DNA from 2 places in the Streptomyces sp. NPDC056883 genome. Region 1 is predicted to be linked to the other one. Evidence: predicted binding sites of a transcription regulator. Region 1 holds the regulator's gene; the other holds the start of a gene.
The links. Region 1 encodes HspR, which represses chaperone genes until heat shock. Its sites were predicted from a motif close to TTGAGNNNNNNNNNCTCAA; they were not measured.
Positions count from the first base shown of each region.

Region 2: the regulator HspR is predicted to act here: its motif matches at 1,739-1,757, upstream of lon (endopeptidase La).

Region 1 is NZ_JBHUBS010000009.1:312,883-318,897, reverse strand. Features, by position in the region: gene dnaK (molecular chaperone DnaK) at 1-916, shown strand, start outside; gene grpE (nucleotide exchange factor GrpE) at 916-1,599, shown strand; gene dnaJ (molecular chaperone DnaJ) at 1,639-2,826, shown strand; gene ACFRU2_RS23570 (heat shock protein transcriptional repressor HspR) at 2,828-3,280, shown strand; gene ACFRU2_RS23565 (helix-turn-helix transcriptional regulator) at 3,391-4,410, opposite strand; gene ACFRU2_RS23560 (hypothetical protein) at 4,601-4,723, shown strand; gene ACFRU2_RS23555 ((2Fe-2S)-binding protein) at 4,723-5,034, shown strand; gene ACFRU2_RS23550 (pyridoxamine 5'-phosphate oxidase family protein) at 5,198-5,650, opposite strand; gene clpB (ATP-dependent chaperone ClpB) at 5,771-6,015, shown strand, end outside.
Region 2 is NZ_JBHUBS010000003.1:442,867-448,881, reverse strand. Features, by position in the region: gene lon (endopeptidase La) at 1-1,716, opposite strand, end outside; gene ACFRU2_RS11055 (DUF4097 family beta strand repeat-containing protein) at 1,897-2,730, opposite strand; gene ACFRU2_RS11050 (sulfurtransferase) at 2,796-3,659, opposite strand; gene ACFRU2_RS11045 (hypothetical protein) at 3,778-4,971, opposite strand; gene ACFRU2_RS11040 (hypothetical protein) at 5,265-5,894, shown strand; gene ACFRU2_RS11035 (TetR/AcrR family transcriptional regulator) at 5,941-6,015, opposite strand, start outside.

The sequences.
Region 1 (6,015 bases):
CGGCTCCACCCGCATGCCGGCCGTCGCCGAGCTCGTCAAGGAGCTCACCGGCGGTCAGGACGCCAACAAGGGCGTCAACCCGGACGAGGTCGTCGCCATCGGCGCGACCCTCCAGGCGGGCGTTCTCAAGGGTGAGGTCAAGGACGTCCTGCTCCTCGACGTGACCCCGCTGTCCCTGGGTATCGAAACCAAGGGCGGCATCATGACCAAGCTCATCGAGCGCAACACCACGATCCCGACCAAGCGGTCCGAGATCTTCACGACGGCCGAGGACAACCAGCCGTCCGTGCAGATCCAGGTCTACCAGGGCGAGCGCGAGATCGCGGCGTACAACAAGAAGCTCGGCATGTTCGAGCTGACCGGCCTGCCGCCGGCCCCGCGTGGCGTCCCGCAGATCGAGGTCTCCTTCGACATCGACGCGAACGGCATCATGCACGTCACTGCCAAGGACCTGGGCACTGGCAAGGAGCAGAAGATGACCGTCACCGGCGGCTCTTCGCTCGGCAAGGACGAGGTCGACCGCATGCGCCAGGAGGCGGAGCAGTACGCGGACGAGGACCTGCGCCGCAAGGAAGCGGCCGAGTCCCGCAACCAGGGCGAGAGCCTCGTGTACCAGACGGAGAAGTTCGTCAAGGACAACGAGGACAAGGTTCCGGCCGACGTCAAGGACGAGGTCGAGGCTTCCATCGCCGAGCTGAAGGAAAAGCTCAAGGGCGAGGACGCTGCCGAGATCCGCACCGCGACCGAGAAGCTCGGTGCCGTCAGCCAGAAGCTCGGCCAGGCGATCTACGCCGACGCCCAGGCCGCCCAGGGTGCCGCCGGCGCCGAGGGTGCCCAGCAGGCCGCCGACGCCAACGACGACGTCGTCGACGCCGAGATCGTCGACGACGAGAAGCCGAAGGGTGGCGCTGCCTGATGTCGGAGGAGACCCCGGGCTTCGACGAGAAGCCCGAAGTCCCCGCCGACGGCACGCCTGACGACGCCGCCGAGCCGAAGGCCGCAGCTTCCTCCAAGGAGGAGGCCGCGGCCCCGGCCGGGGACTCCGCAGCAGCACAGTCCGGCCAGGAGACCGCCCTCCTGGCCCAGCTGGACCAGGCCCGTACCGCGCTCGGCGAGCGCACCGCGGACCTCCAGCGGCTCCAGGCGGAGTACCAGAACTACCGCCGCCGGGTGGAGCGGGACCGCATCGCCGTCAAGGAGATCGCGGTCGCGTCCCTCCTGACGGAGCTGCTCCCGACCCTGGACGACATCGGCCGGGCGCGGGAACATGGCGAGCTGGTCGGCGGCTTCAAGTCGGTGGCCGAATCGCTGGAGACCGCCGCGGCCAAGATGGGCTTGCAGCAGTTCGGCAAGGAGGGCGAGCCCTTCGACCCGACGATCCACGAGGCCCTGATGCACTCGTACGCGCCGGACGTCACCGAGGACACCTGCGTGGCGATCTTGCAGCCGGGCTACCGGATCGGCGAGCGTACGATCCGTCCCGCGCGGGTCGCGGTGGCCGAGCCCCAGCCGGGCGCGGCCCCGAAGTCCGAGGCGGCGGAGGCCGACTCTCCGTCGGACCCGTCCGACAAGGACGCGGATGCAGCCGACAACGGCTGAGGTTGAACAAGTAGAGGCACGAGAGGAGGGACACCGGGGATGAGCACGAAGGACTTCGTCGAGAAGGACTACTACAAGGTCCTCGGTGTCCCGAAGGACGCCACCGAGGCCGAGATCAAGAAGGCGTACCGGAAGCTCGCCCGCGAGTTCCACCCGGACGCCAACAAGGGCGACGCCTCGGCCGAGGAGCGCTTCAAGGAGATCTCCGAGGCGAACGACATCCTCGGTGACGCCAAGAAGCGCAAGGAGTACGACGAGGCCCGCGCCCTGTTCGGGAACGGTGGCTTCCGCCCCGGTCCCGGCGGGGGCGGCGGCTCGTTCAACTTCGACCTCGGCGACCTCTTCGGAGGCCAGCAGCAGGGCGGCGCGGGCGGCGGTTTCGGCGGAGGCGGTCTGGGCGACGTCTTCGGCGGCCTGTTCAACCGCGGCGGCGCCGGCGCAGGTGCGGGGACCCGTACCCAGCCGCGCCGCGGCCAGGACATCGAGTCGGAGGTCACCCTCTCCTTCACGGAGGCGGTGGACGGGGCCACGGTCCCGCTCCGGATGTCCTCGCAGGCGCCCTGCAAGGCCTGTTCGGGCACCGGCGACAAGAACGGCACGCCCCGCGTGTGCCCGACCTGCGTCGGCACCGGCCAGGTGTCCCGCGGCAGCGGCGGCGGCTTCTCGCTGACCGACCCCTGCGCGGACTGCAAGGGCCGCGGCCTCATCGCCGAGACCCCCTGCGACATCTGCAAGGGCAGCGGGCGGGCCCGCAGTTCCCGGACCATGCAGGTCCGGATCCCGGCGGGAGTCTCCGACTCCCAGCGGATCCGGCTGCGCGGCAAGGGAGCTCCGGGCGAGCGCGGCGGCCCGGCCGGTGACCTGTACGTGGTCGTGCACGTGGACGCGCACCCGGTCTTCGGCCGCAAGGACGACAACCTCACGGTGACCGTTCCGGTGACCTTCGCGGAGGCGGCGCTCGGAGCCGACATCAAGGTCCCGACCTTGAACGGCCCCTCGGTGACGCTGAAGCTGCCGCCGGGCACCCCGGGCGGCCGCACGATGCGGGCGCGCGGCAAGGGGGCGGTCCGCAAGGACGGCACCCGCGGCGACCTGCTCGTGACGGTGGAGGTCGCCGTCCCGACCGAGCTGAACGACAAGGCCCGCGAGGCCATGGAGCTGTACCGCGAGGCGACGGAGTCCGAGGACCCGCGCTCCGCGCTGTTCGAGTCCGCGAAGGGAGCATGACATGGACGGCCGCCGTAGGAGCCAGTACCAGCTCACCGATGAGACCCCGGTCTACGTGATCTCGGTGGCCGCCCAGCTCTCGGGCCTGCATCCGCAGACCCTGCGCCAGTACGACCGTCTCGGCCTGGTCTCCCCGGGCCGTACGGCCGGGCGCGGCCGGCGCTACTCGGCCCGTGACATCGAACTGCTCCGCACGGTGCAGGCGCTGTCCCAGGAAGAGGGCATCAACCTGGCCGGCATCAAGCGGATCATCGAGCTGGAGAACCAGGTCGCCGCGCTCCAGCAGCGCGTGGCCGAGCTCTCGAGCGCCGTCGACGGCGCCGCAGCGGTGCTCCAGCAGCGCGAGGCCCAAGTGCACGCCTCGTACCGGCGCGACCTGGTCCCGTACCAGCCTCCGCAGCCGGGCAGTGCCCTGGTCGTCTGGCGGCCGGCGCCCAAGCGCCCGATGGACTGAGCGCGCCCGTACGGACGCGAAGCGAAGGCCCCGCCCGGTTTCACCGGGCGGGGCCTTCTGCATCCGTCACGGCGCCCTGAGGGCCTCTGAGGGCCCCTGAGTGACGGCTCTCAGAGCCGGCGCTCCGGGTCCTCCAGCATCCCCGACCGGGCGATGAGGAACCCGAGCTGCGCCCGGCTGCCGCTGCCCAGGGAGGCCGCCAGCTTGGCGATGTGGGCGCGGCAGGTCCGTACGTTCATCCCCAGCCGGCGCGCGATGGCCTCGTCCACGTGTCCCTCGATGAGGAGCTGGGCGATGGAGCGCTGCACGCCGGAGATGCCGCCGGGGGTGTGCTGGTACGTCACCTCCGCCGACAGCGGCACGGCACGGTGCCACAGCTGCTCGAAGACCTTGATGAGGTAGTCGACCAGCCCGGGGTGGCGCAGTTCCAGGGCCGTTCTTCGGTCGTCGCTCGTGGGGATGAAGGCCACCGTGCGGTCGAAGATCATGAGACGCTCCATGAGCTCTTCGAGCGTGCGGATCTCGACCTCCCCCGCGGAGATCCGGTCCACGTAGGCGAGCGTGCCCTGACTGTGCCGCACGGTGTGCTGGTAGAGCGTCCTTATGCGCACCCCGCGGTTGACGAGGGGAGCGGCGCGCTCCAGCGCCTCCGTGAGCACCGATGTGGACCGTGCGCCGCCCGGCTGTACCGTCAGCACCTCGGTCCGGCACTCCGCGGTGGCCTGGTCGAGGGCGGTGTGGATCTGGTCGAAGCCCTCCAGCACGGTGATGGCGTGGGTGTTCGCGGGGCTCTGGGCGCTGATGGTCAGAAACGGCTCGAATGCGTCGGTGAGATCTATGGTGTCCCGGCGCCGGTCCTGAATCTCCCGTTCGAGCGGATGGAGCCGCTGGGCGAGCGCGACGGACGGGGGAACCGCGCGGAGCTGGTTCGCGTCATCGGGGTCGGGCCTCAGGAGAGCGAATTCGAGCAGGCAGGGGGCGTTCTCGACCTCGCCGCGGGTCACCCGGCCGGTGCTCAGCGCCGCCGTGTAGAGACGCGTCCCCTCGGCGCACATGGACGTGACGGGGTGGGGATGTGTCGGCTTTGTGTTGTTTCTGGGCAAATCTCCACCCCCCAGGGTCCTGAACATGCAAGAACATGATGCATCGTCCCTGTGGCAGCGACGTGCCCGAATAAGCCATCGTCTGACACGCGGGGGAGAAGATTTCCATCAAGTGAGGACGAAGCCGACCATGTACAAGAGAATGCTTCGCTCGGTACTTGCCATTGGGTTCTCCGCCGCCGCGGTCATTGGGGCAGTCAACGCCTTCGGTGGGGACGTGGGGGGTACCGACGCGCCCGCCGTGTCGATAGGCAAGCCCGACCTGGGCTGGGACTCGACGCCCAACGACTTGGGCTGGGACTCGGCCACCGCGTCGACCAACGACCTCGGCTGGGACTGATGACGCCCGACGATCACGGCTTCCGCCGTGAAATGGCATCGGCCTACCGCTCCGGCTGGCAGTTCATCGATCTCACCAGCGCCATTCCTTACGTCGGTGACTCGCTGAAGGTCACCTTGTTCGGCCAGCCGATCATCGTGGTGCGGGAAGAGGACGAGGACGTCCGCGCCTACCGCTGTCTGCGCCGCCCCCGAGGCGCACCGCAGCCCGTCCGCTGCGAGATCCGGTACGGCATGGTCTTCGTCAATCTGGACCAGCGTGATCACCAACTTTTCGAGCCCGAATCCGCCGCCACCCCCCGCAGTGCCTGAAGCGATTCCCCTGTCGTCGCAGATCGCTCAGGCACTACCCCCCACACAGCGACGCCATCGTGGACCTGACCACGATGGCGTCGCTGTGATGTCCGTGTCCAGTGGTTGAACCGGACATCGTTCAACCGGACATCGTCGAAGCGGGTACGCCCGGCCGCGCGCGTTACGCGCGCCCCATGGCCCGGTCCAGGCTGATCTCCACGACCACCCGGTCCGGGTTCGGCGAGGGCATCCGCCCGTACCGCTCCGCGTAGCGCCGGACCGCCTCCGCGACCGAGGCCTCGTCGTCACGGACCACCGCGCGGCCCTCCAGGGTCGCCCAGCGCCGCCCCTCCAGCTGGCACACCGCCACCCGGGCCCCGCCCTGCGGGCCGCCCTGGCCCTGCGACGCCAGCACGTTGCGGACCTTCTTGCTGTGCTTGTTGCTGATCACCCGTGCCAGCCCGGCCTCCGGGTCGTAGGTCACGCCCACCGGGACCACGTGCGGGCTGCCGTCGGGGCGGTGGGTGGTCAGCGTGCAGATGTGCCGCTCCCGCCAGAAGGCGAGGTACTCCGGCGTCGGGTTGAGTACGTCTTGGGCGGGGCGGGCCGTGCCGGCCGGGCTGGGAGTCGACATGCGCGAAGGGTACGTCCCCCTACCTTGAGTGGAATAGACTCAACTTTGTGCAGGTTACTCATGTAAAGCACATGCAGTGCCCATGCACTGGGGAATCGAAGCAGGAAGGGAGAGCCGCCCGTGGATGCGGAGCTGACCAACAGGAGCCGGGACGCGCTGAACGCGGCCACGACCAGGGCCGTCAAGGACGGGCACGCGGACCTGACGCCCGCGCACCTGCTGCTGGCGCTGCTCGCCGGCGAGGACAACGAGAACATCACCGACCTGCTCGCCGCGACCGACGCCGACCAGGCCGCCGTACGCGCCGGGGCGGACCGGCTGCTCGCCGCCCTGCCCAGCGTCACGGGCTCCACGGTCGCGCCCCC
Region 2 (6,015 bases), on a different contig from region 1:
CCGCTCCCCCAGCTCGTGCTGGGAGGCCACCTTGCGCAGCAGCCGGGCGAGGGAACGCTCCAGGGTGCGCACGCCCGCCTCGCGGGTGTACTCCCCCGCCAGCTTGCGCAGCGCGTCCTCCTCCAGGACCACTTCCTCCTCGGCCAGGCCGGCGCGCTCCAGCTGCCGGGGCAGCAGGTGGTCGCGGGCGATGACGACCTTCTCGTCCTCGGTGTAGCCGTCGAGGCGGACCAGTTCCATGCGGTCGGCGAGGGCCTCGGGGATGGCTTCCAGGACGTTGGCGGTGGCCAGGAACACGACGTCGCTCAGGTCCAGTTCCACCTCCAGGTAGTGGTCCCGGAAGGTGTGGTTCTGGGCGGGGTCGAGGACTTCGAGCAGGGCCGCCGCCGGGTCTCCCCGGAAGTCGGAGCCGACCTTGTCGATCTCGTCGAGCAGGACGACCGGGTTCATGGACCCGGCTTCCTTGATCGCCCGTACGATCCGGCCGGGCAGCGCGCCCACGTACGTACGCCGGTGTCCGCGGATCTCGGCCTCGTCGCGGACTCCGCCGAGGGCCACGCGGACGAACTTGCGCCCCATGGCGTGGGCCACGGACTCGCCGAGGGAGGTCTTTCCGACGCCGGGAGGGCCCACGAGCGCCAGCACGGCCCCGCCCCTGCGCCCGCCGACGACGCCCATCCCGCGCTCGGAGCGGCGCTTGCGCACCGCCAGGTACTCGGTGATCCGGTCCTTCACGTCGCTCAGTCCGGCGTGCTCGGCGTCCAGGACGGCGCGGGCTCCCCGGATGTCGTACTCGTCCTCGGTCCGCTCGTTCCAGGGCAGTTCGAGCACGGTGTCCAGCCAGGTGCGGATCCAGGACCCCTCCGGGGACTGGTCGCTGGAGCGCTCCAGCTTGTCGACTTCCTTGAGCGCGGCCTCCCGTACCTTCTCGGGCAGGTCGGCGGCCTCGACGCGGGCCCGGTAGTCGTCGGACTCCTCGCCCTCCTTCTCCCCGCTGAGCTCGCGCAGTTCCTTGCGCACGGCGTCGAGCTGCCGCTTGAGCAGGAACTCGCGCTGGACCTTGTCGACGCCGTCCTGGACGTCCTTGGCGATGGACTCGGCGACGTCCTGCTCGGCGAGGTGGTCGCTGAGGGCCTTGACGGCGAGCCGCAGCCGGGCGACGGGGTCGGCCGTCTCCAGCAGCTCCACCTTCTGTTCGACGGTCAGGAACGGGGAGTAGCCGGAGTTGTCCGCGAGGGCCCCGACCCCCTCGATCTGCTGCACCCGGTCCACGACCTGCCAGGCCCCGCGCTTCTTGAGCCAGCTCGTGGCGAGCGCCTTGTACTCCTTGACGAGCTCGGCGACGGCCCCGGGCAGCGGATCGGGGACGGCCTCGTCCACCGTCTCCCCCTCGACCCAGAGCGCGGCCCCGGGCCCGGTCGTCCCGGCCCCGATGCGGACCCGGCCGCGCCCGCGGATCAGCGCCCCGGGATCCCCGTCGGACAGCCGCCCCACCTGCTCCACGGTGCCGAGCACCCCGGTGCCGGTGTACGTCCCGTCGACCCGGGGCACGAGCAGCACCTTCGGCTTGCCACCTGCGGCAGCCGCCTGCGCGGCCTCGACGGCACCCCTCACCTCGGCGTCGGACAGGTCCAGCGGAACGACCATCCCGGGCAGCACGACCTCGTCGTCGAGCGGCAGCACGGGCAGGGTGAGCGTTACGGACGTCGAAGCCATGATGTTCCCTCCGGCAGTGAAGTTGAGCTATGCCGACTCAATGCACGTGAGGGTCCCGATGTTCCCCAACGCCCGTTCGCCCGGGGCGAACAGGGTCGGGCGCATCCCGCCCAGGCGGTGACACAACCGGAAAGACACAGGTCACCACGGGTGCGGACGAGGGCGAGGGCAAGGGGTGGCTCAGGCCGCCGAGATGTGGATGTCGCCCGAGGAGGTCGTCACCGCGAGGCGGGCGGCGGCCGAGGGGGTCGCGGGGAGGGTGATGTCGCGTGCGCCGGAGTCGGTGGCGACGTCGAGTGCGTACGGGGCCGCGGGGACCTTCAGCTTCGCCTCGCCCGAGCTGGTCCGCACGGCGATCGAGGCCGGGGCCGTCGTGAAGGCGAGACGGACGTCGCCGGAGTCGGAGCGGGCGTCAGCGCCCGTTCCGGACAGTTCCCCGGCGGTGATCGAGCCCGAGGACGTACGGACCTTCAGCGGGCCGGCGATCCGGTCCGCCCGGACCGGGCCGGAGGCGGTGCCGACCTCCAGCGCGCCGGCGATCCGCTCCACGCGCACCCCGCCCGAGGACGTCACGACGTCGGCGGCGGCCACCCCCGACACGGCGACGCGGCCGCTGCTGCTCTTGGCCCGGACCGTGGCGGAGGCCGGTACCTCCAGCCGGTAGTCGACGGAACAGCGGCCGGAGCACTCTCCGTTGGTGAGGGTCAGCACTCCGCCGGAGAGCCGCTGGGCGGGCTCGGGGACGGTGTCGCCGTGGTAGTGGACGGTGCGGCCGACGACGACGCCGGGGCCTGATCCGACGACCACCTCGATGGATCCGCTCCCGGAGTCCGCCACCTCGACCGCGGTGACGGCCTCGGCCACCGTGGCGTCCGCGCTCCCCGTCTTCTCCGGTCCGCCGCGGGAGACGAGCGAGCCGAAGGAGCAGCCGGTGAGCAGCAGGCCGGCGGCGAGTGCCGTGGCGGTGAGGGTGACGGTGGCCTTGGTGCCGCGGGGGCGCGTCTTCGTGGTCATGGTGTCGATCGTGCCCGCGCGGCGGCCGCGGGGGCATGGTGCACGTGCCCGGATCCGGGGTGGGGTTAACCCCCCTGCACGACCGGCCGGTCCGGGGACGGCACGCCCCACTCGCTCCAGGAGCCGTCGTACACCGCGAGGTCCTGGTACCCGGCGAGGTCGGCGCCGAGGGCGAGCACGCAGGCGGTGACCCCCGATCCGCAGCTGAAGTACAGCCGCTCCCGCTCTCCCGCCGCCGCCCCGAAGGCCGCGCGGAGCTCCGTGGCGGGGCGCATCAGGCCGTCGGGGCGCTGCAGTTCGCCGAAGGGGAGGCTGACGGCGCCCGGCATGTGGCCCCCGCGCAGGCCCGGGCGGGGTTCGGGGGCGGTCCCGGCGAAGCGTTCGCGGGTCCGGGCGTCGAGCACGGCGGCGGCCGGATCGGCCAGGGCCGCCGAGACGGTGCCGGCGTCCACCAGCAGTCCGGCGCGGGGCCGGGCCGTGAAGGAGCCGCGCGGGCCCTCGTAGCCCGGCCGGCGCTCCTCCACCGGCCGCCCGGCGGCGACCCACGCGGGCAGCCCGCCGTCGAGGACGGCGACCCGGTCGAAGCCCATGCTGCGCAGCATCCACCAGGCGCGGGCGCTGGAGTAGATGCCGGCGCCGTCGTACACGACGACCGTGCTGCCGTCGTCCACGCCCAGGGCGCGCATCGCCTCGGCGAAGGCGGCGGGGCCGGGCATGGTGTGCGGGGCGGCGGCGGTGTGGTCGGACAGCGCGCCGTCGAGGTCGAAGGGACGGGCTCCCGAGATCCGCCGGTCCGTGTCGCGGTGCGCCCCGACGGAGGCGTCGAAGACGACGAGTCCGGGCGCACCGAGCCGCTCCGCGAGCCAGTCCCCGCCGACGAGCGGACCGGGCGGCACGAGGGAGTGGGGGCGAGCTGCGTCTGCGTCCATACGGCACCTCCGACAGAATCCAACGGGCCCCGGCACGGTGGGCGCCCCGCGGCCCATCCTCTCCCCTGCGACCACGTCCGAGGGAGGCACCCTCCTCAACCCTCGACCCCACCGCGACCTACGGACAGGCGCCCGGACGGGCGAAGAGGGCCACGCGGGCGCCGCGTACGTCCGTCACGGAGCACAGGTCGAAGTGGGAGACCAGCGTCTGGCGTTTCACCGCCTCGGCCGGATAGCCGTCCAGCGGCTGCCCCACCGGGTCCAGCAGGGCGATCACCCGGTCGACGGCCGGGTCCAGCAGGGCCGCCCGGATCTCCTCCGGAGTCCGCTCCACGCCCTGGAGGCTCCGCGAAGCCGCCGGGGTGCGGGACAGGGCGAGGTCGCGCAGGGAGCCGTAGGCCTCCGGCGAGGACAGCAGCCATTCGCGCCGCCGCGAAGGGAGGAACAGCACCGCGTCGCCCGGGCGCGCGAGTTCGCGTACGGCCGCCGCCACGGCCCGCGCGTCGTCCTTGCGGCTCTCGGGAGTACGCAGCCACGCGGACCAGAGCCCCACGGGGACGAGCAGGACCCCGACCAGCGGCCACACCCACCACCCCCGCGCCGTGGCGAGCCGCGCCCCCGCGAGGAGGGCGAAGCCGGCGAGGGCGTAGAGGACGTACCGGTCGACGTACCAGGGGTGCACCAGCGAGACCGCGAGCAGGACTCCGGGCGGCAGCAGCGCCAGCGGCAGGGCGACCCGTACGAGTTCCCGCGCGGCCCCCCGGGCCAGGAGCAGCGAGGCGGCCGCGAGGACCCCGTACGCCGCCCAGTCCTGCCAGCTCGGCCGTCCGAGCCAGCCCAGCTGCTGCTGCGCCTGCCGCGCGCTGACCAGCGCGAGCGGCAGCAGCGCGGCCACCACCGCCCCGGCGGCGAGCCGCCAGCCGCGCGAGCGCCAAGCGGCGAACGCGTGCGCGGGCAGCGCCAGTACGGCGAACTCGTGCAGCCAGCACCCGAGCACCAGCACCACGGCGTAGGCGACCCAGTGCTCGCGCAGCATCAGGTACGTGGCCCAGACGACGGCCGCGGCGACGAGCGCGTACGAGCGCCCCTCCTGGGCGTACATCTGCACGGGCGGCAGCAGCGCGTACCCGACCCCGGCCAGCACCGCGACCCGCCCGGAGGAAGGGCCGGAGCGCAGCGTGCCCGTCAGGTGGTGGGCCACCGCGGCCACGCCGGAGGCGGCGAGGGCGGTGGCGGCGACCGAGGGGAGGCGCAGGACCCAGAGGCCGGGGTCGGAGGCGGTGGTGCCCGTCGCCGCGAAGACCGCGTGCATCAGGAGGTAGTAGAGGCCGTGGACGGCGTCGACCTGACCCAGCAGTTCCCAGAGCTCGCCGAGCGGCCGGTGGGCGACCTGCCACGTGACGGACTCGTCGCGCCACAGGGAGCCGCCCCGCGGGAGGCCCCAGAGGCCGAGTGCGAGGGCGGTGAGCGGCGGCAGCCAGCGCCAAAGGGCGAAGCGGCGGATGTCGGCCTCCGGGTGCTATCCGTGCGGGTGGTGCTGACTCCATACTCGGGGTTCGAGCCGGATACCTGCGGGGGTGGGGCGTGCGAGCACGTGGTGGGCGAGTGGGCTTGGCAACGGCGGCCGTGGCGCTGGCCGTGGTGGCGGCCCTGGGCGGGTGCTCCTCCGACGGCTCCAAGGACGGGGCCTCACCGAAGCCGAATCCGAACGCGAGCACGGGCACTGGCCCCGCCACCGGCGCTCCGTCCGGGACCGCGACGGACACCCCGGGGACGCCGTCCCCCGGTCAGAGCGCCGGCCAGAGCCCGGACCCGGGCACCGGTACGACCGCTCCCGCCCCGCAGCCCGCGCCGAGCACCTCCGCCCCCGCCCCCAGCGCCTCGCCGCCCGGCGCCGACGAGACGCTCGTCGCGGTCACCCGTAGCGGCGGCATCAGCGGAAAGACCAGCACCTTGATCATCAAGGGGGACGGATCGTTCCTCCGGCTCGACGCGAAGGCCGAGACGGTCGACAGCGGCAAGCTCTCGGCGGCCGCCCTCGCGAAGCTGCGCACCGCGCTCCGGGAGGCGGACTTCCCCCGACTGCCCCGGATCTCGATGCCCAAGGAGCCGGTCTTCGACGCGTTCACGTACGCCTTCCGGCACGGAGGCTACGAGGTCGCCGCCGCCCAGACCACGCTGCCCCGGCCCCTGGAGGGGGTCCTGGGCGCCCTGCCGGCCTTCGAGCCGCGCTGAGGGGAGCAGGGGGGCCAGGTCGCCGCCGCTGCTGCCCGCCGGCCCGTCACAGCCCGGTTCCCGCCACCGTGATCTCCCGCAGCCGCCGGTCCAGGTACGCGCGGAGCAGGACCGCCATGTC